DNA from 4 places in the Arthrobacter sp. lap29 genome. Region 1 is predicted to be linked to each of the others. Evidence: riboswitches for the same ligand, from Rfam matches in the RefSeq annotation. Region 1 holds a riboswitch; each other region holds the start of a gene.
The links. Region 1 has a riboswitch for thiamine pyrophosphate ahead of RY113_RS06170 (ECF transporter S component). Riboswitches for the same ligand answer to the same signal wherever they lie in the genome.
Positions count from the first base shown of each region.

Region 1 (7,103 bases):
CATTGACCCGCTGCCGCCCTTGAACCGCAGCGGGCACAGAAAATTACGGGGTCTAGGAAAAGAGCGCGATGCTTGCGGCCAAGGTTTCCGCCGAGTGCTGGAGCTGTTCTGCCTCGCGCTCATCCAGATGGGTGTCCAAGACCCGCTGCACTCCACCAGCTCCAACAACTGAGGGCACGCTCAGGGCCACACCATCAATACCGCGGTAGCCGTGGAGGACGCTGGAGACAGGCAGAATACTGCGTTCATTTTGCAACACAGCCTCCACGATGCGGGCACCGGAAAGCCCTATGGCGTAGTTCGTGGCACCCTTTCCGGCAATGACCTTGTAGGCGGCGTGGACCACGTCATGAGTGATGGTTTCGAGCCGTTCGCGGGGAAAGAGCAAGCCTTTAGCGCCATCAGTCCACTGCGAGAGTGGAGTCTGCCCAATAGTGGCAGAGGACCACAACGGAAATTCGGTATCACCGTGTTCGCCAATGATCAGCGCGTGCACGCTCTGCGGCGCAACGGCCGCCGCCTCGGCTACGATCCAGCGCAACCGGGAGGAGTCCAGCACCGTCCCGGAGCTGAAAATCCGCCCGGGAGGCAGGTTGGTGATGCGTTCCGCTACAGCGGTGAGCACATCGCACGGGTTTGTGACAAGGATGAAAACGGCGTTGGGCGCCAGCGCCACCATGGGCGGCAGCATCTTTTCCAGGATGCCCACATTGACCTCAGCCAGCTGCAGCCGGGTCTGCCCCGGTTCCTGCTTGGCCCCCGCAGTGATGACGATGACGTCCGAATCGGCCACCAAATTTATGTCACTGCCGCCGGTGATTCGTGAGGATCCGGTAAAGGGCGTGCCGTGGGCCAAATCCAAAACTTCGGCATCAACTTTGGCCGTGGCAATGTCATAGAGCACCACCTCGCGGGCGGATCCACGGATCAGGGCGGCGTAGGCCAGTGAGGTCCCGACACTGCCGGCGCCAACAATGGTCAGTTTGGTACTGCGAGGGATAGTCATGCTCCCAGTATCCCCGCCCAGCCGGCCAGACACGGATTATGTCCTAGCACTTCAGCCAGAGCGCAAATCCCGTTCCCCGCGTGCACGCCGCGGGGAACGGTGCGTTAAAGCCGGAACTATCAGAACACTGGATTCCAGGTGCCCAGTACGACGGCGGCGCTCACTGACACGCCGGCGATCACCAATCCTGTGGCCACCACCGCGATGTCGATATGGCTAAAGGTCGATTCACGGGCCCAGGTCCGCTCACCCGTACCGAAGCCCTTCGCCTCCATGGTCACTGCCAACCGCGATGCCCGCCGAACAGCCTGCACCAGCAACGCCATGGCCTGTCCCAGTTGCGCCTTTAACCGGCTGAACAGCCCGGAAGCGCCGCCCACACCACGTGCGCGGCGTGCCATCCCCAACGTTTGCCATTCGGCCACAAGCAACCCCACTAGGCGCATCGCTGCGAGCGCGCCCAGTACAAAGCGATGGGGCAGGCGCAGCTTTTGGGCCAGCGCATCGGCCAAATCAGTGGGGTCGGTGGAGGCCAGTACGATGATCCCAGGCAGGGCAATCGCCAGACCACGCAAGGCGATAGCCACGCCAGCCTCCAGGGATCCGGTGCTGAAGGTGACCGGGCCCAAGGCCAGCAGCAGTTCACCGGTCTTGGGCGCCAAAAGAGCTGTTCCGTAGCCACCCACCAGGGAAGCCAGCAGGATGGGCCAGCCGCGGGTCAGTAGCATTCGCAGGCTCAATCCAGCCAGCGGCAGAAGTATGCATTCGAGTACGAGTGCCACCGTGGCAGAGACCCAGTCCACACTCACCAGCAACACCACGGTCAGGGCCATTCCGGCTCCGAGCTTCGCCAACGGGTTGGCCCGGGCCAGCAGTGCGGTGGACCGCGGTGTAGCAATAATGTCAACGCTCATCGCTGCGCCATCCTTGCAGCCGCCTGCGCTCCGGCAAGGTCCGCTGGTGCGCCCAAGACCAGCCGGTCCCCACCGAGCACTGCGCTGAACGCGGCGTCATGCGTCACCGACACCACGGCCGTGCCTGCATCCAGCAGCTCCGTTAACAAGGAGGCCAGCTCGGCCCACGTGTTCGCGTCCTGTCCAAACGTAGGCTCGTCCAAGACCAGGAGTTGTGGGCTCGCCGCCAGCACTGTTGCCACTGACAGCCGCCGCTTCTCCCCACCCGAAAGTGTGAACGGGTTGGCGTCCGCTAAGTGTTCCAGCCGCAGGCGCACCAGTAGTTCATCCACGGTATCCTCGCCACGGCCTAGCAGCCTCGGCGCAAACAACAGCTCATCCCGGACAGTACCAGCAACAAATTGGTGCTCGGGTTCCTGAAAGACGGTGCCAATCCGGCTGATCAAATCCCGTCCACGCCATTTCAGCGGCTCGGGCCCGGCACCGCGCGCCAAGGGTTCCAGCGCAGCCAAGTGGCCACTCACTGGGGCCAGCAGTCCGGCCAGGGTCAGTGCGAGCGTTGACTTTCCGGATCCATTGAGCCCGGTCACACTCAGCGCATGCCCGGCCCGCACCTGCACTGAAGGCACCACGGCTGCCGGCACCACCGGGCGGCGCTTGCGTCCCTTGGTGCGGGAGAGCGCCAAAGCCTCCGCCTCTAGCAGCAGGGGGCGTCCGGCGTCGGACGGGTTGGTGATGCGGGCACGGACTTCCGGGACGTGGCCAGGAACCCAAATACCAGCCTTGGCCAGTAAGTCCCGGCTCTGGGCAAGAACCGTGGCGGGAGGACCGTCGAACAGCACGCCACCGGGCTCTCCCAGGGCGGCCGGAGCCAACACCACTATCCTGTCCACCACCTCCAGCCAGACGGAGACGCGGTGCTCCACCACAACCAGGGTGGCCCCGGTTTCATCGAGGCTGCGGCGCACGGCGTCACGGACCTCCACCACACCGGCCGGATCCAGGTTGGCGGTGGGCTCATCGAGCAGCAGCAGGCCGGGCCGCATGGCCAAAATACCGGCTAGTCCCAGGCGCTGCTTCTGCCCGCCGGAGAGTGCGGAGCTGGAGTGGTCCAGTGGCAGGTTCAGGCCCACCGACTCCAAGGCAGCCGGGACGCGGCGCCAAATTTCCTCGCGCGGCACGGCAAGGTTTTCAGCGCCGAAGGCAACGTCGTCACCAATGCGTGAGAGCACCACCTGAGCATCAGGGTCCTGCTGCATGAGCCCGGTACGGCCGCGCGATTCGTGCACAGGGCGCCCGTCAATGAGCAGCTCACCCATCTCATTGGCGTCCTCGTCATCCCCGAGCACACCGGCTAGGGCGTGCAGCAAGGTTGATTTTCCGGCACCCGAAGGGCCCAGCAGCAGTACGCGTTCACCCGGGGAGATTTCCAAATCCAGGCCGTGGAGGGCTTGGTTGTTCCGGCCCGAATGCTGCCAGCCCCACCCCCTGACAGAGACCTGTACTGGTGCACCGCGGTTCTGCACGATGGCCATGACTAGATTGCCTTTTCGGTGGCGGCCCCACGTGAGGGCAGGTTCGCCAGCGCGCCTGTGCGTGCCAACCCGCGCACGGCCAGCCAAGAAATTACCCCCGCAATGAGAGCACCGGAGACCATGGCCAGCACCGCGTAGACGAGCTTCCATTCCAAGGCCCAGGCCACGTTGTAGATAAGGTTTTCATAGACGCCCAGCGCCAAGCCGGCCAAGGTTCCGGCCAAGATGGCAACGGGAAGATTGAATTTGCGGTAACGGAATACGGCGAAGGCCAGCTCGGCGCCTAGGCCTTGAATCAAGCCTGAGAGCAGCACCGTGAACCCGAAGTGGGTTCCCAGCAGTCCTTCAACGGTGGCGGCGATCAATTCGCAATATAACGCCGCGCCCGGTTTGCGGACCACTAAGGCACCCAGCACGCCGGCAATCAGCCAGCCGCCAACGTAAAGTGCACCAACGGGTGGGAAGGCTACGGTGAAGGCTGCGATGAAACCGTAGCCGGCGGACCAGAGCCAAAAGATAACGCCAACGGCAACACCCAGAACCGAGACGACAACAATGTCGACAACCCGCCAGGTGCTTTTGTTCTTTTGTTGCGTGTTTTTCGGGGCGGACGTGCCCGTAACTGACTTACTCATGTTTCCTCCTTTTCAGGAGGGGCGGCTGCAGCGGTCTTTCCGCGCAGCCGAAGAGAACTCGACTCCCTTCGCCGGTACTAGCCGGAGCAGGTTCGAGGGTCTGCGGCGAACCGCACTCTCAGCGCCGACACCCGATAAATGGGTGCACGCTCCCCTGTCGTGTTTGAATTGCGGCTTCAGCTTACCCCCGCTCACACCCGGTAGCCAATGCGTGGAAAGAAATGCGTCATGAAAAAAGTACTGCAGACGCCCACCGTGAGATGGAGGCCTGCAGTACTTGATGGAACCTTTTTCAGTTTTTGCTGTTGCTAGTGCTGGCGCACCTTGCGTCGGCTAGCCATGATCAACCCACCGAGCATGAGAATCACAGCGATCCCACCTGCTGCACCGAGGTTGAACCCGGTGCTGGCGAGGTCATCACCGGCACCTGCCGTGGCGCTGGCACTGGCGGAAGGTGTGGTTGAACCGTCCTTCGTGGGCGAGGCACTCGGTGACGGGGTGTCACTGGGTGCGGTACTGGCGGTGGCCGATTCGGTCGGAGTAACCGTGGCCGTCGGAGTCGGGGTCGCCGTGGCCGTCGGAGTCGGTTCCACCACTTCCTCACCAATGTACGGGCCGCCAGCCACAGGACCGGTGGCGCGCAAACCAAGCTCATAAACGGCCAAGGTCTGCTCACCCATGGCTGCTGCGCCCGGAGTGAATAGGATGCGGATACCCTCAATGCTTTCCTGCTCCAGAACAGCTTCCTGGAAACTGCGTTTCGGATCCAAGGCACCCACGGTGACCCATTCGCTGTCGACCTTAACTTGCAGGTCCCCTGCCACATGGCCCACCACAACGGCTGACTTCATGGCGGCCGGTGCATCCAGGGTATTGGAGAGGTATGAACCCTCTACCGGGGCCTGGGCAGGCTCGAAGGCTGTGGCAATGGTTGCGTCAAAGGCACTCTGCGCACCAGTACCATTTGCGCCCGGCAGGTTGCTGGCCAGCCGTTCATTTGCTTCCAGGGCCTGGAACTCGCGGATCTTCACCCACTGGCCACCCGGGTTGGTGCCCGTGGACACCAGACGGATGTACCGTGCGCTTACAGGAGTATCAAAGTTCTGCTCAATGCGCGGCTTGCTCTCAAACACTCCGGCCTGTGTCCAGGTGGCATTGTCCGCCGAATACTCCACCCGTGCGTGGTAGAACATGTCACCGTTATTGGTGTCGGAATCGGCCTGCTGGATCAGCACCTTGCCCACCGTCTTCACGGCGCCTAAGTCAATGGTGACGGTGGAACCGTTCACGGGAGGTGCACTGGACCACCAAAGAGTGCTGGGATCGCCGTCAACCATGCGTGTGAGCGCGTTGCTTTGGTAGGTGGGAAGTGAGGAAGTAGCCGTTGCGGGGAAGTAGCTGGACGCTGCCACGGGGCTCAGGTTCAGCCAGGTGTTGTACCGTCCCTGTGCCTCTTTGCTAAAGATTTCAAAGAGTCCATCTCCCACCGAAGGAACAATGACGTTAGGCGTGATGCCAATGTTGTTCGGCCCAACATCGGGCACGGTGGCCGCCTTGGCCAGAGCAATATCTCCATTGGCTGCAAGCGCACCATCCGTGGCGGCTACGCCATTTCCCGCCTTAATGGCCTCCAGCATGCTGATTTGCTTCTCCATGGCCGTGGCCCAGTGTGCTGCGGCGTCAATCCACGGCTTGGAATCATCGTAGAAGCCTGTCATGGCCATGTCAGGCAAGGTTTCCGGGCCTGCTGCAATGGTGGCCAAACGAGCCTTCAACGGTGCCATTCCGGCCGTGTTTCCGGCGTCGAAAGCTGTCCAGAAGGTTGCGATGTCTGCGCTCAGGGCCGGCGCCGTTTTGGATTCCGGACGGTAGGGCTTCCAGCTCTGGTTCAGGTCCACGAAGGTTTCCAGAGACGCCCTGATGGCCTCATTGGGGCCGGCAAGCTCACTGATAATGGAGGATTGTGTTGTTGCGGGCACATACTGGGGGCCGTTCCAGGAGTAGTCGCCGAACCCGGCCAGGGCGATCATCGAAGAATACGGTTCGATCATCGGGTTGGAAGTGATGCCGTCAATGTGTTTGTACAGGTTGGCGTCGCGGCCCTCCAGCGGGTTCAGGAACAGGCGTCCGCGCTGTCCATCATTCACGGGCAGGTTGTCCCAGATGTAGAAATGCTCGGCGTTGTAGGAAGTCACCGCCTTGGTTACTGAAGCTTCCGTAATGGTGTTGGAGAAGACGCCTTCACCGGTCCACTGAATACGGATCGAATCATCCGTCTGCAGACCAAACTCACCCTTGTAAGGGTCTGGACCGGAACCGGCATAGTTGGTGGGCACTGTCTGCAACGGTGCCAGCCCATGGACGTTAATGTAGTCCTTGACGATCCGGTTCAAATAGAACCCCTGGCCCTGGGCAAGTGAACGGAATCCCGGCAAGGTGAATTTTGCCTTGTCCGCGGCACAGTTCAGGTACGGGTTGATGTCATCGAGCGCAATGTAGAAGCTGCTGACACCGATTGCGCGCAGCTGATCAAATTTGGCCACGGTGGCGGCGAAATCCTGATCGTCGGAGTAGCAGACGTCATTGCCCGGTGAGAGTGCAAAAGTGAAATTAACGTGGTTGGCATTGGCCTCATCCACGAGTTCTTTCAAATCGTTCAGCTGCGCCTGCGGGTACAAATCACGCCACTTGGCACGCAGGTAATTATCGTCCTTGGGCGTGTAGATGTAAGTGTTCATCTTGTGCTTGCCGTAGAAATCAAACTGATCCAGGCGGGCCTGATGAGACCACGGGATGCCATAGAAGCCCTCAATGCCGCCACGGATGGACATCAACGGCCAGTCCTTGACCGTCATGGCTGGCGCCACACCGTTGGCAACAACCTGACTCAGGCTCTGCACGGCGTAGAAAGTACCTGTGGCATCGGTGCCGTTAAGTACCAGCGCAGGCTTGCCGCTGACGGTTCCGGTGGCGATGACATATCCGTCAGCATCCAGTCCAGCTGCGCTGCCGG
Region 1 covers NZ_JAUCEK010000003.1:134,016-141,118, reverse strand. Annotated here, with positions in the region: gene RY113_RS06185 (L-lactate dehydrogenase) at 53-1,006, opposite strand; gene RY113_RS06180 (energy-coupling factor transporter transmembrane protein EcfT) at 1,126-1,920, opposite strand; gene RY113_RS06175 (ATP-binding cassette domain-containing protein) at 1,917-3,455, opposite strand; gene RY113_RS06170 (ECF transporter S component) at 3,458-4,090, opposite strand; TPP riboswitch at 4,137-4,256, opposite strand; gene RY113_RS06165 (beta-N-acetylglucosaminidase domain-containing protein) at 4,399-7,103, opposite strand, start outside.

Region 2 (7,103 bases), on a different contig from region 1:
CGGACTCCTTGTTCCATGCTCCGGATTCCGGCATCTCGGCACTGTTCTTGGCGCCGGATCTGAGCCTAGTGGTACCCGTTGCTACCACGCAGGGCGGGAACCCTGAGGAGAACACGCAGGACGGAGCGGATGCCGATCAGCGTGGCCGCTCACGCAACCGTAACCGCCGGCCACGCGCAGCCGATACGCAGCCGGTGGATGAGAGCCAAGATGTCGACGTCGCTGAGAGCGATTCTGATGACAGCGACGACGGCGTGACCTCCCGCCGCCGCCGCCGTCGCCGCCGTGGCGATACGGATCTGGAGTTGACCGGCGGCAGCGATGAAGATCCGCCCAACACGGTGACCCGTGTGCGGGCCCCCCGCGTTCCTGCCGAGCCCACGGCAAGCGTCTCTAACCGTGTTACGAGCCTGCGCGGCTCTACCCGTCTGGAAGCGAAGAAGCAGCGCCGCCGCGACTCCCGCGATTCCGGCCGCCGCCGCACAGTCATCACAGAAGCCGAGTTCCTGGCCCGCCGCGAATCCGTGGACCGCGTCATGGTGGTCCGCCAGGCCGATGACCGCATCCAGATTGGTGTTCTCGAAGACGGCATCCTGGCCGAGCACTTTGTTTCCAAGACGCAGCAGGATTCCCTGATCGGCAACGTCTACGTGGGCAAGGTCCAAAACGTGCTGCCCAGCATGGAAGCGGCCTTCGTGGATATTGGCCGCGGCCGCAATGCGGTTCTTTACGCTGGCGAAGTTGATTGGGACGCAGCGGACCTCAACGGCCAGCCGCGCCGCATTGAAAACGCGCTGAAGTCCGGCGATTCGGTTCTGGTCCAGGTCTCCAAGGACCCTGTTGGACACAAGGGTGCCCGCCTGACCAGCCAGATTTCCCTGCCCGGACGCTACCTGGTGTTTGTGCCCGGCGGCTCCATGACAGGGATCTCACGTAAGCTGCCCGACGTCGAACGGAACCGTCTCAAGCGGGTCCTGAAGGACCACCTGCCCGAGAACGCCGGGGTCATTGTGCGCACAGCAGCCGAGGGTGCCAGTGAGGAAGAGCTCACCAATGACATCAACCGTTTGCGCGCCCAGTGGGAAGGCATCAACAACCGTGCCGCCTCCTCCAAGACGCTGGCACCGGAAATGCTCTACGGCGAGCCGGATCTGACCATCAAGGTGGTCCGTGACGTCTTCAATGAGGACTTCTCCAAGCTCATCGTCTCCGGTGAAGACGCCTGGGACACCATTGAGGCCTATGTGACCTACGTGGCTCCGGATCTGTTGGACCGTCTGGAGAAGTGGACCAACCCCGAAGACATTTTTAGTGCACACCGCATTGACGAGCAGATCAACAAGGCCCTCGAACGTAAGGTGTTCCTGCCTTCCGGTGGTTCACTGGTCATTGACCGCACGGAAGCCATGACAGTGGTTGATGTGAACACGGGCAAGTTCACCGGATCCGGCGGCAACTTGGAAGAGACCGTCACCAAGAACAACTTAGAAGCTGCCGAGGAAGTGGTGCGCCAGCTGCGGCTGCGCGACATTGGCGGCATCATTGTCATTGACTTCATTGACATGGTTTTGGAATCCAACCGCGATCTGGTGCTGCGCCGCCTGGTTGAGTGCCTGGGACGTGACCGGACCAAGCACCAGGTGGCCGAGGTGACGAGTTTGGGTCTGATTCAGATGACCCGCAAGCGTATGGGCACCGGCCTGCTTGAGGTCTTCGGTGAGCAGTGTGGCACCTGCGCCGGCCGCGGCATGGTCACCCACGAAATTCCCGTGGAGCACCGCCGCCCGCACACTCCCGGCGTGGAAGGCGCCCAGGTTCAGGCTCAGGTTCACGCACCCACCGTGGAGCAGCGCGAGCCGGAACGCACCGCTAACCGCTCAACCCGAAGCGAGCGGAAGCGCAACCGCAACCGTACGCAGGGGAACGAGGCGGAGCAGCATCAGGAAACCCCCGTGACGCCGCTGTCCGATGAGGCTGCCGAGGCCCTTGAAGCCGCGAAGGTGCAGAAGGCTCACGAAGCCCGTGCCGCGCTGGCGAATATTGCTGCCGCAGCTGCTGCCACGCATCACGAGCATTCCCCAGCGCAGGGGCACCACCAGGCTGCGGATGCTTCGGAGCAGCATGTAATGCACGACGCCGGAATCCTCACCTTGGGTGGGGAGGCCATTGAGTTGCCGCGTGGGCATCGCAGTGAAAGCGGTGGCATGGTTGCGCACAACAATGCTGATCAGGCAGCCGCTCTGGCGGGGCTGACTCAGGCGCTGGACCAGCTCTCAGCCCCCGGGGCAGAGCACTCTGCACCCGAGCCATCTGCACCCGAGCCCTCTACGCACGAGCACAAGGTAGCGGAGGCGGAAGAGTCCGGCAGTAACCGTTCCCGAGCACGCCGTGGCCGCCGCAACCGCAGCGCACGCAGTGCTCAAGGTGGTGCTGATATGACGGTAGAAACGTCAGAGGCGCCTGTTACAAGCCAAGGTTCAGCTCCCCACAGCAGCGCTCAGGTGCGCATCTCTACACCGGCGCCGGTAGTCCACAAGAGTGCCGAGCCCATCATTTTGGGTGTAGGGGTTCCGGCTTCCGAGCTGTAACCGCCTAGGCCTTCTCTCAATGGCCCGCAGCGACGCTTGAAGAAACGCAAATGTGCGTCACTTTACAGGCATTGCTGCGGGCTATTTTTTGTTGGCCTGCTAGCAGGGTTAGGGTGGAAACAGACACGGGGTGCCAGGCCATCAGGGCCGGCTGAGACAATACCCGTTGAACCTGCCCGGTTAGCACCGGCGAAGGGATGTCCCCATGGATACAACTGCACTAGTTTCTTCTGATCAAGACGCGCTACCCCTAGCCTCAACAGTCCAAGCCTCAACCGTCCAAGCCTCAACAGTCCACGCCTCGCTTGTTGCAGGCTCGCCAGCTGCGGCACTGCCAGCGCCACAGCTCCCGGGAACACGGCACCCACGGGTTTTGAGTATTGCCGGTTCCGACCCTTCGGGAGGGGCCGGTATCCAAGCCGATATCAAAGCAATCAGCGCCCATGGCGGTTACGCAATGGCCGCCATCACGGCATTGACGGCCCAAAATACGCGAGGCGTCCGCGAGATTCACGTGCCGGACGTTGGATTCCTTAGGGCACAGCTGGAAGCCATCTCCGAAGACATCAGCATTGATGCGGTGAAGATCGGCATGCTGGGCACGGCCGAGGTGATGAGCGCGGTAGGGCAATGGCTGGCGGCAACCCGGCCTCCCGTCGTCGTGCTTGACCCGGTCATGGTGGCTACCAGCGGTGACACGCTCATGGCTCCGGAGGCCCGCAACGCCATGCTCTCTCTGCTTTCCCTGGCGCACCTGGTCACCCCCAATATTCCCGAGCTTGGTGTCCTGCTGGGCAAGCCCGCGGCCTCAAGCTGGGACGAGGCGGTGCAACAGGGCAAGGAACTGGCAGCCGAACACCAGATCCGGGTGCTGGTCAAAGGTGGGCATCTTGCGTCTCGGAAATGTCCGGACGCCCTGGTTTCCGCGGACGGCACAGTGCATGAATTCATGGGGACACGCATTGACACCCCGAACACTCATGGCACCGGCTGCTCACTTTCGGCGGCTCTGGCAACTCTTATGCCCCAGCTCAATGATTGGCCCCGCAGCGTGGCCCGTGCCAAGGCGTGGCTGGCTCGTGCCTTGGAAACATCTGCTGAACTGGCGGTGGGTCACGGTTCGGGGCCCGTCAATCACCTGAGCGAACTGTGGGCAACTGCTGCTCCTCACGCAGATAGCTTCAGCCAAGAGCTCTGGGCGGACTGCGCTGAGCAACGTGCCGCGATTGCTTCCCTTGATTTCATTAGCGAACTTGCCGCGGGAACACTCGCCCGCAGGCACTTTGCCTACTATCTGGCCCAGGACGCACTCTACTTAGGCACGTACTCGCGGGTGCTCGCGAGGGCCAGTGCGCTGGCGCCGACCGAAGTGGAACAGAAGTTTTGGGCCGGCGGGGCACAGAACTGCCTCGAGGTGGAAGTCTCATTGCACCGAGATTGGCTAAGTCAGTATCCGTTGGAGCGGGAACACGATGCGGCGGGGCTGTTGGAGGGCGGTCACGGTGCCGGGCTGATGCAAGGACCTGTCACCAAACACTATGTGGATCACCTGCAAGGTGTGGCCTTCTCGGGAAGCTACGGCGAAGTAGTGGCCGCAGTGCTGCCCTGCTACTGGCTGTATGCGGAAGTGGGCCGCATGCTGCACACCGAGTATCTAGCGTTTGAGGGTGAGCACCCCTACGGGGCCTGGTTGCAAACGTACGCCTCCGAAGAATTTGCCAAAGCCACGGAAACGGCAATTGCCATCCTGGACAACGCAGCACGGAGCGGTTCAGTGCGTGAGCGGGCCGGCATGAAGGCAGCCTTTGCCCACTCCGCCGCGTACGAGGTGGACTTCTTTGCGGCCCCGCACCTGCACGCTCCTGCGCCCCAAGATACCCAGAGTGATTAACACCACGCCGGATAAAGCAAAAAATGCGGCGAGTCACGCCCGGAAATGCCTTTTTCTGATCTGAGTCGCGCTAAAGTTGCCTAGTACGGTTTCGGGGATCGCCGCAGCCATCGGATGAAAATATTCACTTGTCCGAGGATGCGCAGGATACGAAATCAGTCTCATTTGCTCCCGGAGCCAGAATTAGCGTATTCTTGATCTTCGGTGCTTACGCCAACACCTAGGGCAACCACTCCATGGCAGAACTCCATTGAGGTCCACGGCGTTGAGGCACATAGTATGCATACCGTGTCTGTTCAATCTTGAACTGCGGCGCATACGGTTAGCATGGTCAATTATGATTCATGTTGGCATAAAAACTTTGTAATAACGTCGAGAGAAGTGAGTTCCCCAGTGGTGTACGCGATTGTCCGCGCAGGCGGCCGTCAAGAAAAGGTTTCCGTAGGAGACCACGTGACCATGAACCGCGTCCCCGGTGGAGTCGGTAGCACATTTGAGCTGCCCGCTTTGCTCTTGGTTGATGGTGACAAGCTCACCACAGCCGCGAAGGACCTGGCTAATGTGAAGGTTACGGCTGAGAAGTTGGAGGATCTTCGTGGACCGAAGATCGTCATCCAGAAGTTCAAGAACAAGACCGGCTACAAGAAGCGTCAGGGTCACCGTCAGGAACTGTCCAAGGTCAAGATCACCTCAATCGCTTAATAAGCGCACTGAGCGTTAGATCCACTTAGATACTTTTAGTAAAAAGGCAGGCATTTTCAAATGGCACATAAAAAGGGTGCGAGTTCCACTCGCAACGGTCGTGACTCCAACGCTCAGTACCTGGGCGTAAAGCGCTTCGGCGGTCAGGTTGTCAAGGCTGGCGAAATCATCGTTCGCCAGCGCGGCACTCACTTCCACCCCGGCGTTAGCGTCGGCCGTGGCAAGGACGACACGCTGTTCGCATTGGACGCAGGCGCAGTCGAGTTCGGCACACGTCGTGGACGTCGTGTTGTAAACATCGTTGCAGCTACGGTCTAATACCAAAGCTTTTCCAGTGGAGCGGGCCGCATGGCTCGCTCCACTGGCTTTTAACACAGGCAGTTTTAACATCAGATTTTATTACCATCAGCAGCGCCAACCGATATCGGTGTGCAGCTGTGCAGCGGACTAGAATTAGTACGCAGTAGCACGTTCTATTCAAGGAGATTTCAGTGGCCAGCTTTGTTGACCGGGTTGTTCTGCACGTATCCGGCGGGACTGGCGGCCATGGCTGCGTCTCAGTTCACAGCGAAAAATTCAAGCCGTTGGGCGGGCCCGACGGCGGCAAGGGCGGCGACGGTGGCAGCGTCACCTTCCGCGTCAGTGACCAAACCACCACCTTGCTTGACTTCCACCACGCACCCCACCGCCGCGGCGGCAACGGCCAGCCCGGCATGGGTGACTGGCGGGACGGCAAGGACGGGGCATCCCTGATCCTAGAAGTACCCGATGGCACCGTTATCAAGGACCGAGACGGCAATGTTTTGGCCGATCTGGTGGGCATCGGTACCGAATATATTGCTGCCGCCGGTGGCCAAGGCGGACTTGGCAACAATGCTCTGTCCTCACTCAAGCGCAAGGCTCCGGGCTTCGCGCTGTTGGGTATTGCGGGCTCAGAGGCTGACATTGTCCTTGAGTTGAAGTCCATCGCTGACATTGCCCTGGTGGGCTTCCCATCCGCCGGTAAGTCCAGCCTCATCGCTGCCATGTCTGCGGCCCGGCCCAAAATTGCTGACTACCCCTTCACCACGTTGATCCCCAACTTGGGTGTGGTCCAAGCCGGTGACGTACGTTTCACCATGGCTGATGTGCCCGGCCTCATTGAAGGTGCCAGCGAAGGCAAGGGCCTGGGCCACAACTTCTTGCGTCACGTAGAACGCTGTGCCGCCATTGTGCATGTCTTGGACTGTGCCGCCCTTGAAGCTGACCGCGACCCCATCAGTGACCTCGCCATCATCGAGCGCGAACTTGACCGGTACGACGTTGACATGAGTTTCGCAGGAGCCGACGGTGACGTGGTGCCTTTGAACGCCCGCCCCCGCCTGATCGCCCTGAACAAGGTTGATTCTCCTGATGGCCGTGACATGGCTGGTTTTGTCCGTGCCGACCTGGAATCACGCGGCTACCGCGTCTTCGAAGTCTCCGCCGCAAGCCACGAAGGTTTGAAGGCACTCGGCTTTGCCATGGCTGAAATTGTCATGGCGGCGCGCAAGGCCCAAGCGGACATGGCCGTTAAGGTTGCGCCCGTTGTGCTGCGCCCCCGTGCAGTCAATGAATCGTCCTTCACCATCCATCGTGAAGAGCGCAATATGCTTCCGCTATTCCGTGTTCGCGGGGAAAAGCCCGAGCGTTGGGTTGAGCAGACTGACTTCCAGAACGAGGAAGCCATTGGCTACTTAGCAGACCGGCTGGCGAAGGCGGGAGTCGAGAAGGAACTCTTCCGCATCGGTGCCACACCTGGGGATACCGTGGTCATTGGCGGGGACAACGGCATGATCTTCGACTGGGAACCGACCATGATGGGTGGCGCCGAGCACCTGGCCGCACCCCGTGGCACCGACCTGCGCCTGCTGGATCTGGGTGATCGCCCCACACGTTCTCAG
Region 2 covers NZ_JAUCEK010000002.1:201,367-208,469, forward strand. Annotated here, with positions in the region: gene RY113_RS04085 (Rne/Rng family ribonuclease) at 1-2,588, shown strand, start outside; TPP riboswitch at 2,705-2,803, shown strand; gene RY113_RS04090 (bifunctional hydroxymethylpyrimidine kinase/phosphomethylpyrimidine kinase) at 2,794-4,479, shown strand; gene rplU (50S ribosomal protein L21) at 4,873-5,181, shown strand; gene rpmA (50S ribosomal protein L27) at 5,242-5,499, shown strand; gene obgE (GTPase ObgE) at 5,673-7,103, shown strand, end outside.
Region 2: linked by a shared signal. The riboswitch ahead of RY113_RS04090 (bifunctional hydroxymethylpyrimidine kinase/phosphomethylpyrimidine kinase) and the one ahead of RY113_RS06170 (ECF transporter S component) in region 1 are both predicted to bind thiamine pyrophosphate.

Region 3 (7,103 bases), on a different contig from region 1:
CCGGCGGCATCATGCTGCCCAATCACTCGCCGCTGCAGATCGCAGAACAGTTCGGCACGCTGGAAACCTTGCACCCGGGACGGATTGATCTTGGCCTGGGGCGGGCTCCCGGCAGCGACCAGAACACCATGCGCGCACTTCGCCGCGACCCGTCCGCGGCAGACACCTTCCCGCAGGACGTGCAGGAACTGCAGGCCTACTTTGAGGGTCAAACGCGGATCTCCGGCGTTAACGCCTACCCAGGCAAGGACACGCACGTGCCGCTGTACATTCTGGGTTCCTCACTCTTTGGTGCGCGGCTGGCCGCTGCCTTGGGGTTGCCGTACTCCTTTGCATCGCACTTTGCGCCGCAGGCCTTGGAAGACGCTGTGCGGATCTACCGCCGCGAATTCAAGCCATCCGCCGCGCTGGCCGAGCCGTACGTGATTATCGGCGTGAATGCGATTCTCGCAGACACCCAAGAGGAGGCCGACGCGCTGCAGCTGACCGCCCGGCGCCGCCGCGTGGGTGCCTTGGTTGGCGGCGGGCGCACCTTCACTGACGCCGAATCAGACCTGTTGCTGGAATCGCCCGCGGGCCAGCAGGTGGAGAACATGATGCGCTACTCCGCGGTGGGAACAACTGATGTGGCACGCGCTTACCTGGACGAATTTGCCGTGAAGTCTGGTGCCGACGAGCTGATCGTGGCCACCCAGATCACCGACCGTGCCGCCTGGATTCGCAGCTTTGAACTGCTGGCACAGGCCATGGAACTGGGCAGCTGAGAAAACTTCTGTATTGAACGGGAGCGGTGGGCTCTGGAGTGGAGCATCTCAGGGGACCTTCGGCAGGTGGTGGTGGTCTGCCAGTGGAATACTCACGGCGGCCACCAGCACTCCGATCACCACGCCCACCAGGGTATCGGCAACCCGGCTGAAGGCGGCCGCCGGGCCCAGGTGCGAGCCCAGCCCTGTCATGATCAGCGCCATCGGGGTCACCGCAATGGTGGTCAGCGTGTAGTTCTTCATCACCAGCAGCTCAGCCAACACCTGGAACACAATAACCAGCGCCACCGACGGCCAAAAACTCAGCGACAGCGAGAGCAGCGCTATCGCAAGCACGGCCCCAATGACATTTCCCAGCAACCGCTGGATGCCGCGCTGCACCGTGTGGCCGTAGTTCAGGCCCTGCAGCGCTGCCACGGCACCCATGGATGCCCACAGCGGATGGTCAAGGCCAAGCCCGACGGCGGCCCACCCGGATAGTGCCGATGCGCCGGCCATGCGCAGGGCCTGGCTGGTGCTGGCTCTGGAACGCAGGCCCGCACCGGCAGTGCGCCAGAAATTACGGGGCTCCTGCGGCCCAGTGGCAGGGGAGCTGCCCGGCCTCGCCCCGGCCGAGGGCTTTCCACGTAGGGTGCGCAACTGGTGTTCGTACCCCCAGAGCCTTTGTAATGCCAGGGCCAGCGACTTGCTGCTGGCATGGCCCACCGTGGCAATGACGGATTCAACCTCGTTCAGAATGAGGTTCAACGCTTCTGCGTCTTGGCGGCGCTGCCGGGCCCGGACGGTTGCGGGCCGGACTGTGCCGGAGCCGCTACCGAAGCTACTGCTGGCGCTCAGCGCCACCGATCCCCGGGCCCCGCGCACGGCGGCGCGGGCGGCACCAAGGTGGGTGCCGCCGTGGGACGCGTCTGCGGGGAACTGCGTGGCCAGGCGCACCACGGCCGTGATGGACCGGGCAACGGCAAGGCGGGCCGGCCCTAGCGGGTTCACCAGAACAGGGGCCATTGCGGCGAGCCACCCCACGGCGGCGCCGATCCCCAATGCAGCCACGACGGGGGCAACTCCGGCCAGGCTATTCGCGTAGGCGGCGCCGGCAGCGGCGGCAAAGACCATGATGACGGCGCCCGGGCCGGTGATCCGGAAGGCGGCAAAGATGTGAGAGGCCAGGCCAGCAATGAGCGATAGCACAGCGATTTGCGCCGCCATGGGGACGCCCATGGCACCGAGCAGTGCGCCGATTCCGACCGTGACCAGCATTGCTGCAGCCACGATTCCCAGCATGGGAGCCAACCGGCGGTAGGGCTGGTAGCGGCCGAAGGCGCTGGTCAGTGCGCCCAAAGTGGCCACCCCGGCCAGTTGTTGCTGGCCCATAAGCCCGCCGGCAACCAAGACCAGGCTCGCCGCAATGCCCACCTTGATGGCCGGGGCAAAGATGGCGTCGGCCGGGTGGATGGCAAGGGACTTGTACCAGGTGCGGGGAGCCACAGAGTGGGCCAGGGCCGTGCCACAGTGGCGAAGCCGGGAGGTCATGATCATCTTTCCATACTACAATCTATTTTACTAGTAAAATAGATGTGAATGATGTGAGAGTAGTCTCTAGACTGGATCCATGAGTGTACATGCAGAGTCGGGTGACTTCGTTGACAGGGCGCGGAAGGGCTGGGCACAAGTGCGGCCGGACCTGGATGTGGCCAGTATTGAGGTGATGGGGCGGATTACCAGGATTGGTGCCTTGGCTAACCACCGCGCGGAGCGTCATTTGGTTCACGAAGGGCTGACCCGGGCAGAGTTCGATGTCCTGTGCACCCTGGCCCGCAGCGGTGCCCCCTTGCGTGCCAGTGAGGTGACTGCCTCGACAATGCTCAGCGGCGCCTCCACCACCAAAAATGCCGACCGGCTGGCCAGACGCGGACTGATCGAGCGCCTCCCCTGGGAGCATGACGGCCGGGTGGTGCTCCTGCGGTTGACGGTTCAGGGGCAGGAGTTGGTGGATCGGGAATTTCCGCGCTTTCTGGAGCGGGATCGCCAGATGCTCTCCGGTCTGAGCGCGAGCGAACAGGCAAAGCTGGCCACGCTGCTGCGTAAAGTCGCCTTAGCCGCAGAGTCTTCCAGCTAGGCCTCGTAACGCCACACCTCGTTGCGCCACCATCGGATTGTGTCCTCCGCGGCAGTAGCCCACCCGGGCCGGTAGCGTCGATTGCCGGGCACAGCTGCACACCAGCCACACTCACCGACCCGTATTCCAAGCCAAAGGGACTGGCAATCCTCGCAATTCTTGTGGCGCGAATTAGCCCAGCGCAGGCAGCCGGGATAGCAGGGCCTGGGCGGCCGCCGTCGGATCTTGTGCTTCGGTGATGGCGCGGACAACAACAATCCGGGACGCGCCCGCCGCCACCACTTGCTCCACATTGGACAGCTCAACCCCGCCAATGGCGAACCACGGCTTGGTGGTGTTCAGCGATGCGGCGTGCTCCACCAGGGAAAGCCCGACGGCGGCACGGCCCGGCTTGGTGGGGGTGGCCCAGAGAGGTCCCACACAGAAGTAGTCGGCGTAGGGATGCTTCGCGGCTGCCGAAACCTGGGCGGGGTCGTGGCTGGAAAGGCCCATCGAGACCGGCCCCAGAAGTGTGCGGGCGGCAGGCAGCGGCAAATCCTTTTGACCAATGTGGAACACGGGTGCGCCACTGAGCGAAGCGATGTCCGCCCGGTCATTGACAGCCCACAACTTGCCGCATTCCTGTGCAACAGAACGCAACACGGCCAGCAATTCAAGCTCTTCTGCTGCCTCAATGGTTTTATCGCGCAGCTGGATAATATCAACACCGCCAGCAAAGGCGGCCCGCAGAAAATCGGCAAAATCCCCCTGTTTGGCGCGGGAATCCGTGCACAAATACAGTTGGGCGCTCTGGATCGAGGCAACGGTGTGGGCGGGGGCGCCGTCATGGATGGCAGAAATATGGCTCATGTCTCATAGACTAGTGCAGTACCGCGGGAGCCAGTGAAGCTGGCTGAGAGGGCGCCTAATGCGCCGACCGAAATACGCCCCCAGCGGGCGTGGAACCTGATCCGGGTCATGCCGGCGTAGGGAAGGAAGGCATTGTGGCCGATATTTTAAGCACCGACGTAGCCGTCATTGGCGGCGGAATTGTGGGCCTAGGCATCGCCTGGGAAGCCCAACGCGCGGGCCACACCGTCACAGTGATTGATCCTGCCCCCGCCACTGGTGCAACCTTTGCCGCCGCCGGTATGCTGGCCCCGGTCAGCGAACTCCATTACCAAGAAGAAGAACTACTGGCGCTGACACTCGCCTCGGCCGCACGCTGGCCCGAGTTCGTGGCTTCGCTGCCTGTTAGCTTGAGTGCCGCTGAGGCGGAAGCTGCGCGGGGGACTGGCTTCAACGTTTCGCCCACCCTGGTTCTGGGCGGGGACCCAGCTGACCGGCAGGCACTGGCTGACCTGCACGAGGTTCAAAAACAGTATGGGCTGGACTCGGAACAGCTTTCCATCCGCGAGGCCCGGGCCCTGGAACCACTCGTCGGCCCACACATCTCCTGCGCCTACCTGATGAAACAGGACCACCAAGTTGACCCGCGTGCCATGGCCACCGCGCTTCGCATGGCACTGGAAAACGCTTCAGGGGCCCGGGGCGCCGTCTCAGAAGGCACCGAAACAAACGTGCCGGCACCAGCGTTCGTGGCGGAGACCGCCGTCGGACTTCTCCACAAGGATCCGGCGGATAGCCACTCGTGTGTGACCGGAGTGCTGCTAGCTGACGGGCGCGAAATCCACGCCAAGGAAGTGGTGGTGGCCAATGCCCTTGGCGCCCCGCAACTGGCCGGCCTGCCCGAGGGGCTGAAGCTGCCGGTTCGTCCAGTGTATGGGGACGTTTTGCGGCTGCGCGTGCCGGAGCATCTGCTCCCGCTGACCACCGCCACCATCCGTGGGCTGGTGCGCGGGGTGCCTGTCTACATTGTGCCGCGCGAAGACGGCACCGTAGTGATTGGGGCAACAAGCCGCGAAGACGCCAACGCCGGTGTCAGCGCCGGGGGAGTACACCAGCTACTGCGCGATGCCCAGGTGTTGCTGCCCGCCGTGGCCGAGCTTGAACTGCTCGAATGCACCGCCCGTGCCCGTCCCGGAACCCCGGATAACGCCCCGCTGCTGGGACGGGTTTTGGGAGCAACCGGGCGGGACATCACCGGTCTCATCATTGCCACGGGCTTCTTCCGGCACGGTGTGTTGCTGACCCCCATCGCCGCGCTGATAGTCCGCCAGCTGTTGGGGGACATCACGGACCTGGCGTGGACGCATTTCCGCCCCGACCGTTTTTCTCCGTCACTCACCGCTGGCACCGCCAGCACCGCCGGCCCAACCTCGATACCGCTTGCCGGCCCCGCCGGCCCAACCGCGTAGGAGCAACCATGTTCACCATTCAACTCAATGGCACCACGGAAACCCACCCCGCCGGGACCACAGTTGCGGACCTTGTCACGGCCACCACCGGCAGGGCGCTGCTCGCCTCGGGACAGGCTGCCGACGGCGGCCGGCTTGGTGTTGCCGTTGCCCGCAACTCAGGCATTGTGCCTCGCAGCCAGTGGTCCGCCACTGCCGTGGAACACGAGGACGAACTTGAAATTGTCACAGCAGTACAGGGTGGCTAAGATCCCCGCCAACACATCATTGACCGTCCGAGACCGAAAAGTGAATGCCATGACCGAAGCACTGACCCGTAACGATTCCCTGGTAATTGACGGGATTGCGCTGAACTCCCGGCTCATTATGGGCACCGGAGGTGCTCCGAGCCTGTCCGGACTCGGTGCCGCACTCATCGCCTCCGGCACCGAGCTGACCACCGTGGCCATGCGCCGCTACTCGGTGGATGAGGCAGCGGGAGGTGGCACCAATTTGTTCCAGTTGCTGCTCGAGAACAACATTCGCATTCTGCCCAACACGGCCGGCTGCTTTACGGCCCGTGAAGCTGTGATGACAGCGGAACTGGGGCGTGAGGCCCTGGATACCGACTGGGTGAAATTGGAGGTCATCGCTGACGAGCACACCTTGCTGCCCGACGCCCTTGAACTTGCCGACGCCACCGAGCAGCTTGTCAACCGTGGCTTCAAGGTGTTCGCCTACACCAACGATGACCCGGTTCTGGCGCTGCGCCTGGAGCAGCTTGGAGCCACCGCCGTCATGCCGCTGGGTGCCCCCATCGGCACCGGCCTGGGCATCTTGAACCCGCATAATATTGAGCTGATTGTTTCCCGCGCGTCCGTTCCCGTGGTGCTCGACGCCGGAATTGGCACCGCCTCCGATGCCTCCCTTGCCATGGAGCTGGGCTGTGACGCAGTCCTATTGGCCACGGCAGTCACCCGTGCCCAAAATCCGCTTGTCATGGCCGAAGCCTTCAAACACGCCGTGATCGGTGGAAGACTGGCAGCACAGGGTGGCCGCATTCCCAAGAGGGCCCACGCCTTGGCTTCCTCGGCCATGGATGGCCGCCCTGACCTGTAGAACTAGATAAGGAGCCTGCCATGGCGCCCGCAGATGATGTGTTGACCCGGACCCAGATCGATGCTGAACTGGCAACCCTGCCTCAGTGGCGATACGCCGGTGAGCTGCGCTGCGTGCTGAAGTGCCCGACGTCGGCCGGGGCCTTGGAGTTGTTCGCCGCCATTGGGGCGCTCGCCCAGGAAGCCAACCATCACCCGGATGTGGACTGGCGCTATGACACCTTATTTATTGCCACCAGCTCCCATGATGCGGGAGGGCAGATCACGGCACGGGACATTACCTTGGCCAGAGCCATTTCCGCAGCGGCCGTGGCAGCCGGTGCAGAAGCTGCAACGGAAACAAAAAATGATCCCGATCCCGCCTTTTGAAACCGAAATATCGGGCTCCAAAGGCGGGATCGGGATCATTTCCCGGACAGTTCAGCTTTAGTGTGGTACAGCCGCTGCGCAGTTAGTGCATTTGCAAAATTGCGGTGTTGCGCTCCACTTGATGCTGGTGGCGGGCACGGCCTACAAAACCGGCGGTGGCCCAGGCGGCCGCTCCGCCCACCAGCATGGAAAGAATCCAAGGCATCCAAGCGGTGGCGCTGTCATTATTTAGCCCCACAGCCATGGTGAGGATCCAGACCAAGAGAGAGGCAGCCACGGCGGCACCGGCGGGGAGCGCCGCACCGAACATGGCGCGGTGCTTGTCCACAGCCCAGGCAATAGCGCCGAAAGCGGCGGCGGTGAGGGCAATAATGACCAGGGCAACCATGAATGTATCCGCCTCTACGAGCTGTGGATCAGTGACAAAAAAGGGTTCTAGAGTGCGCCGAAGCCTACACCG
Region 3 covers NZ_JAUCEK010000001.1:118,936-126,038, forward strand. Annotated here, with positions in the region: gene RY113_RS00545 (LLM class flavin-dependent oxidoreductase) at 1-764, shown strand, start outside; gene RY113_RS00550 (FUSC family protein) at 813-2,300, opposite strand; gene RY113_RS00555 (MarR family transcriptional regulator) at 2,374-2,880, shown strand; gene thiE (thiamine phosphate synthase) at 3,052-3,729, opposite strand; TPP riboswitch at 3,744-3,869, shown strand; gene thiO (glycine oxidase ThiO) at 3,864-5,177, shown strand; gene thiS (sulfur carrier protein ThiS) at 5,186-5,425, shown strand; gene RY113_RS00575 (thiazole synthase) at 5,475-6,275, shown strand; gene RY113_RS00580 (4a-hydroxytetrahydrobiopterin dehydratase) at 6,296-6,643, shown strand; gene RY113_RS00585 (hypothetical protein) at 6,726-7,031, opposite strand; gene RY113_RS00590 (DUF3107 domain-containing protein) at 7,079-7,103, opposite strand, start outside.
Region 3: linked by a shared signal. The riboswitch ahead of thiO (glycine oxidase ThiO) and the one ahead of RY113_RS06170 (ECF transporter S component) in region 1 are both predicted to bind thiamine pyrophosphate.

Region 4 (7,103 bases), on a different contig from region 1:
GCCCGGATAGCACCGGGCTTGTCCATACCGTCTCGGGATTCCTGCTGGAGCGCGGGGCGGACATTATTGACAACCTGCAATTTAGTGACCGTAGGCATCTTGACCAAGGCGCTGTGGGGGCCAGCGGTCACCAAGGTGAACCCAAGGGGCACTTCTTCATGCGCATCCATTTTGAAGCGCCCGGCGGAGCCGAGTCAGAGACGATGCTGCGGGAGCAGTTCCAGCCGCTGGCACAAGAGGCGGGCATGCGCTGGCAACTGCGTCCCCACGGCGCCAAAAGGCGGGTGTTGATCATGGTCTCAAAGTTTGAGCACTGCCTCAATGACTTGCTGTTCAGGACCAGGACAGGGGAACTGCCTGTGGATATTGTTGCTGTGGTCTCCAACCACTTGGACCATGAGCGGTTGGCGCAATGGCATGGCATACCGTTTTTCCATGTCCCCATCTCCGCCGCGACTAAGCCGGCTGCTGAGGCCCGGTTACTGGAATTGGTAGATGAACTGGACGTTGAGCTGGTGGTGTTGGCCCGCTATATGCAGGTGCTCAGTGATGATTTGACCCGGAAGCTGGACGGGCGCGCCATCAATATCCACCACTCATTTCTGCCCAGTTTCAAGGGCGCCAAACCCTACCACCAGGCTTACGCCCGGGGAGTGAAAACGGTGGGGGCCACTGCCCACTACGTCAACAGCGAGCTCGATGAAGGGCCCATCATTTCCCAACAAATTGTGGAAGTTGACCACACCTTCGGACCCGATGATCTTGTGGCGGCGGGTAGGGACACCGAGTGCAAGGCATTGAGTAACGCAGTCCAGTGGCATTGTGAAGGTCGCGTTATTCTTCACGGTAACCGGACCGTTGTGCTGCGCTGACTGGTGCTGCGCTCAGGGGTGTGGTGCTTGAGATGCGTGCCCGCATCTCAAGCACCAACTCTTCGCAGTTGGCAAAGTGGTCAACCTGGTCCGCGGTGCTTAGCCTCTGCCGCGTCCACTGTGGAGTCCGGCATCTCGGAACGCATCGGAATTTTCGGCAACGGATTCCCTGGCTGGGAGAACCTGGTGAACCAGCTTGTTCACAGCTTCGCCAGCTTGGGCTTTCACGCTCTCTTGAACACTCGCCACGGTGCCCTGCACTTCATCTCTATTCCAGAGCTTTTGCACCGAGGATTTCAGTTGATCGTAGTGAGCCCTCCCGGCCCTACTTCCTAGAATATATCCAGCGCCAAGGCCTGCAATGAACGTCAACTTAGCTTTCATACGTACTCCATCCGTCCTGTTTTGGCTCTCTTTTAGGGAAAAATTGCGCTCGTGAAGAAAGCAAGCACCCTTTCAGAGATCTACCGCTCAGAGATCCACAGTGCCGCTTTCTCCTGCATCAATTCTTTCCCCGCTGATGCGTGCCTTGGCCCACTTGAACACAGTGGCCAAGACGCCGCCGGGAGATTCCCAATATTGAGCACCATCGGGGCGCACCCGGATCAAGACCAATTCCTTGGACTCGGGGCCATCCGGGTAGAAAGCAGCGGCTGCCGGATTCCACAATTCCCGCGCTTTCGCTTCACTGGTGATCACTGCGGCTTGTCCGTGAAGTGAGAGCCACTGGTCTTTTCCCGCGAAGGAAAGGTTAACCTCTGGTGCCAGCTGCGCCTGTTCAACAGGGGAGGTGCCAGCAGAGCTGAGAAACCACAGTTCACCGCCGTCCTCGACCTTGGCAACCGTCATTGGATGACTTAGCAAGCCGTCAGGGCCTTGGGTAGTGAACATGCAAATGCGGTGCGAATTGATGATCGTCAGGACTTTGTTGAGGTCTTCGGTTGCTGAATCTTCGTTCGTTAACATGGGGACATTCCTCCTGAAGTGGACGCTGCTTTGGTTAGCACGCTGCTCTGGCTAGGCTGCTGACTTGTTGCGGCCGGTGATGGCTCCGTAGACGCCCGCAACAACCAGGCCGCCAACAATGGCTAGGAGCCACGAGCCTAGGCTCCAAAATTCCATTTTTCCGCCGCCGAAGAGAAGGTCTCCGATCCATCCTCCAACAATGGCGCCAACCACACCCAATACAAGGCTGGTGATCCAACCGCCGTTAACCCGTCCTGGCAGAACTGCCTTAACAATGGCGCCGACAATTAGACCCAAGATAATCCATCCGATGAAACCCATGGTTACTCCTAAAGTGCAAGAAAGTCTTTACTCGTATGGCGTAATTGAGAACGGTCTCCATGCACTGCTCTCAGTGCATCACTACTGCACGCATTTCGAGTTTTTGCCATCGATCCAACGGGATCGACTCATCTACCCTAACCACATTCTTGGACTAAATGCACGCCAAGATACGTAAATTTGCGCTGGAAGGCCGGCCCTGAGCGTTGCTGGAAAGCAGTGACATTGATTCCTGCCGGGGTTCCTGCAAGGAGCCGTCCCAACGGAGATATCCATACGGATAACGCTGAATTTTCGCGGCTATTGCCTCAGGAAGATCTTGGATATTTGTTGACTGGGTGGTTAGAGTCTAGAAACGAGGAGGGCGTCCTAGAACTGACGCAGCAAGAAGACTTGTTTCACTACGTGCCAAAACGATTGTGGAGGAAACGCTATGTTTGAACGATTCACAACACTTGATGAGATTTTTTGCTACAAGCTTGGAACTGCGCTGACCATGGAACACGATTCTTTGGATTTGATGGAAGAGTTGTCAAAGTCAGCGATGCGCAGTGTTCTCACCGAGTTCTTTGACGAACATGCCCAAGAAACCCGGCTGAACATTGAGAATCTGGAACAGTGCCTGGCATTGATGGGTAAGGAAAACAGCCAGCATCCCTCGCCCACTACCAAGGGGCTCGCCAAAGAATTGAAATCCTTTATGGCCAAAACTGACAACACACTCGTAGACGCTGTTGTTGTTGCCGGTGCTCTGGAAAGCCAGCACCATGAGGTGGCCGTGTACGAGTCTCTCCTCCTACAAGCAAAATCCCTGGACGTCACCGAAGCAGTCCCACTCTTGAGTCAAAACTACTCACGGGAGCAGCTAGCCCTTGAAAAACTGAGGGCAGCCGCGGACACTCTGGCCCAGGCGGATGCCAGAGACCAAGATGGTGCAAACGGTGCCGGCCATGCTGTGATTGAGGTTCCGCCCTACCTGCCCCCTGGAAGCGTCTAGTTGCTGATCCTAACTCCCGGCGTGAGTGCGCCGGCCGTGAGCGCGCGAAGGAAGCGTTGCCGCGCTTACTTTCATGACCAGCAATGCCCTGTCTAAACAAATCACTATCTGCCCAACTGCCAGGAGAAATAATGAATTACAGTGCTGAACCAGTAGAAATCTCCATCCGACTCCAGGATGGCGATTGGACGCCCGAATCCCTGAAAGAATTGGTGGGCTCTTACCAGCAGAAGCTGCAGGCAATGGGGGCACCGGAAAACGCCATCGAAACGGTGGTGAAAACACCGGATGACGGCTCGGCATCCGTCCACGTCAGTTGGTCTCACCAAGGCCAGCAAACCTTCGCGGACATGAGTCAGACCGCCGTCAGCGAGGCACCTGACGCCCGTGGACATGGGGAAGTGATTCCGCCCGGAGAACCAACCCAAGACTCCCAAGGTCTGGGCGCTATTCTTGGGGATGCGGAACGTTCCGCCATTGACGAACCCGCCACTGACCGCGCTGTTCAAGCAGGGGAAAACGCCGTGGAACAAGCCGGTAATGATTACCTGATCAAAACGGGAGCAGATGGAAAAACGTACGTGGAGGACGTCGACCCCGCCAAGGGGTGACCCGCCCACAGCGTAAAGCCTAAAGCCTAAAGCCTGTGACCCAGATGCGCCCCGGAGTTGTAACCGTGGTAGCTTGGGCGGTGGACACGACACGGGGTGCCGCTTGGCGGCTGAGAGCTAGACCCGTTGAACCTGATCTCGATAATCCGAGCGAAGGGATGCCGGTCCTGCAGCAATGACGATTCGTAGCCCTTGAGGTGGCGTATTCGAGCAATCCTGGCATCCTTTCGAACTACTGAAGGGTGCACGCGATGCAAATCAAGGACCAAATTGTACTGATCACTGGAGCCGGCCGAGGCCTAGGCTCGGATGTGGCACGTTCCTTTGCCCGGGAAGGCGCCAAAGTGGTGCTGAATTACCGCAACAGCGAGGAATCAGCCCAGAGGCTCGCCGCCGAAATCGGTCCCGAGCAAGCTATTGCGCTGCGGGCAGATGTCACCACCACCCAAGAGGTACAGGACATGGTGGCAGCTGCTGCGGAGTATTTCTCTGCACCCATTACCACCGTGATCAACAATGCCTTGCCTGATTTTTCCTTCAACGGGGACGGCCGTTCCAAAGCCCATGCCATTGAATACGGTGAGTTCACGGCACAGTTTTCCGGTGTTGTGGGAGGTGCGCTTAACACGATTCAGGCGGCGCTTCCTGGCATGGCTCTTGCCGGGTGGGGCTCCATCATCAACATCGGCACCAACCTGTTTCAAAACCCGGTAGTGCCCTACCACGACTACACCTCCGCCAAAGCGGCGTTGCTGGCACTGACCCGGACCTTTGCTGCCGATCTAGGCCCGTCCAATATTCGCGTGAACATGGTCTCCGGGGGATTGCTGCGCACCACTGACGCCTCAGCGGCCACCCCAGAGGAAGTCTTTGAGCTTATTGCCGGTGGTACCCCACTGCGTAAGGTGACTACCCCGGCGGAATTTGCTGACGCAGCACTATTCTTCGCCTCACCCTGGTCCCGAGCCGTCACGGGGCAGAACCTTGTAGTCGACGGCGGATTGGTCATGAACTAAGGATGGAAACGCTCTCCTGCCCCAAAATTCGGGCGATGCACATCAACGCGTTCCTTTTCGGGGCTGGACACCACACCATGGGCTGGCGGCATCCTGAGTCCAGTGCAGCCCGGGTTGGGCAAATACAGTATTTCGAGGAACTAGCCCAGCTGGCCGAAACCGGTTGTCTTGACGCGGTTTTCTTCGCCGACGGGCATGCCGTCAACCGCCAGTATTCTGCCGGGGTACCCGGGCTTTTTGAGCCGATTACGGCGTTGAGCGCCATGGCCCGGGCCACAACGCACATTGGCCTGGTCACCACGGTCTCCTCAAGTTTCTACACGCCCTTTCACGCAGCACGCATGCTGGCATCACTGGATCACATCAGCGGGGGCCGGGTGGGTGCGAACATTGTGACTTCCATGTTTGATGCCGAGGCGCAAAACCATGGTTTTGCGGCCCTGCCCTCTCACGCGGAACGTTATGAACGGGCCAATGAATTTGTGCGGGTGCTAGGGCAACTGTGGGACTCTTGGGCGGATGAGGCATTGCCAAGAGACCGGGAGAAGGGAATGTTCCTTGATCCGGAGCAGATCCAGCCCATTAACCATGTTGGCAAGTACTTCCAGGTGGCTGGGCCACTGAACGTGCCGCGTTCTCCGCAGGGGCGCCCGGTGCTCTTTCAAGCCGGTTCCTCCGAGGCTGGGCGGGACTTTGCTGCTCAATTTGCCGAAGCTATTTACTCGGTGTCTTGGGATCAGGACTCCGCACTTGAGTTCGCCACAGACATCAGAAGGCGCCTATACGCTGCAGGCCGTGCTGGGACGCAGGTTCCTGTGCTCCCGGGTCTTGTGACATATGTGGGCGCAAGCCGTGAAGAGGCCTTGGCGAAGAAACGGGCGCTGGATGCCTACTTGGACATTGACGCGGCCATCACTCAGCTCAATATTTTCACGGGCATGGATTACCGTACTCATGGGCTGGATGATTTGGTGGCGCCCTTGGCGCCAGCTTCCACCTTTACCGGCCCCCAAGGCCGGTACCTCACCGTGGCACGCATTATCGAGACCAAGCAGCCCACACTGCGCGAATTGCTGGGTTTTCTGGCCGCCGGGGGAGGCCATGCCACCATGATTGGCACCCCCACCGAGGTGGCGGATGAAATGGTGGCCTGGTTTGAATCTGGGGCGTGCGATGGATTCAACCTGATGTGCCCCGCGTACCCCGATTCACTGCGGGACTTTGTTGACTTGGTGGTTCCGATCCTGCAGGAACGCGGGCTGTTCCGTACGTCCTATGAAGGAAGTACGCTGCGTGAAAACCTGGGCCTGGCACGGCCCGCGCGTCACCAAATTCCGTGAACCCGTACCGTCCGTGGAATTTCCGGCTTTCTGACCCTGGGCGGGAACAATGAAACCGTCCTCCCTGGGTTGCATTTTCATACCCCCGCATCAGAGATGACGTCATGAAGCTCGTTTGCTCTGGTGTGAGGGGCCACTGGCGAACCCGCAGCCAGTCAGAGCTAAGGACGTGGCCGAGGCAGCTAAGAGAAGGGCTAAACGCACGGATTTGGGGTGGGAGAACTGAGCGGTATTGCTCATGGTGACGATCCTATAGAGGGTGCCCGTCTTGCAGTACAGGGACTTGTACTCACCGCAGGGTATCTCTGCCCCGAGTGAGTGTTTTAGTGCCTCAGCACTGAGAGTGGGGGAGCCCTGCGCCAAATCCTTACCCTGAGAATCGATGACTCGAACCTTGTTTGCGTGGCTCAGGAGTGAGGCGCTGATAGTGAACTTTCGAGTGGTTGGGGCTTGGATGAGATGCTCTCCGGGCCAGAACAGCGGCTGTGATTCAATGATGCGTGCCAGAAAGGCAGGAAGCAGCCGCAACGCGCTGGCTTCCGTCCGCGGTGGGCCGGGCAACCCGGCACACTGGACTGGCTTAGATTGGTTCTGGACTGGCTTAGATTAGTTCAGTCCGAGCAAGGCAAAAGCTGTGGCGATACCGTTTTTACGTGGAGGTGGGGCGGTGGCATCTGCAATAGTCAACAATTCTGCAGGGGATCCCTCGATGGCAACGCCGAGCCCTGCGAAAGCGAGCATTTCCAGATCGTTGTGCCCATCACCAAAAGCGATGGTGTTTTCTCGCGTGATACCAAGGTACGCAATGGCGGCAGCAACGCCGTCAGCCTTACTGATTCCAGCTTGGAATAATTCCCCGGCGTGGAGCCCCTCTGCGGCGATGGAATTTTCCACCACGTCAATGCCAGCACCGATCTGGGCCACAAGTTCCGTCATGGGCGCAGGGGAGGAAAAGACGGAGATCTTGGCGAATACCACGG
Region 4 covers NZ_JAUCEK010000007.1:21,731-28,833, reverse strand. Annotated here, with positions in the region: gene purU (formyltetrahydrofolate deformylase) at 1-872, shown strand, start outside; gene RY113_RS12730 (YtxH domain-containing protein) at 972-1,256, opposite strand; gene RY113_RS12725 (pyridoxamine 5'-phosphate oxidase family protein) at 1,344-1,838, opposite strand; gene RY113_RS12720 (GlsB/YeaQ/YmgE family stress response membrane protein) at 1,890-2,159, opposite strand; gene RY113_RS12715 (ferritin-like domain-containing protein) at 2,593-3,156, shown strand; gene RY113_RS12710 (hypothetical protein) at 3,288-3,767, shown strand; TPP riboswitch at 3,850-3,943, shown strand; gene RY113_RS12705 (3-oxoacyl-ACP reductase) at 4,019-4,783, shown strand; gene RY113_RS12700 (LLM class flavin-dependent oxidoreductase) at 4,819-6,123, shown strand; gene RY113_RS12695 (hypothetical protein) at 6,226-6,684, opposite strand; gene RY113_RS12690 (HAD-IIB family hydrolase) at 6,730-7,103, opposite strand, start outside.
Region 4: linked by a shared signal. The riboswitch ahead of RY113_RS12705 (3-oxoacyl-ACP reductase) and the one ahead of RY113_RS06170 (ECF transporter S component) in region 1 are both predicted to bind thiamine pyrophosphate.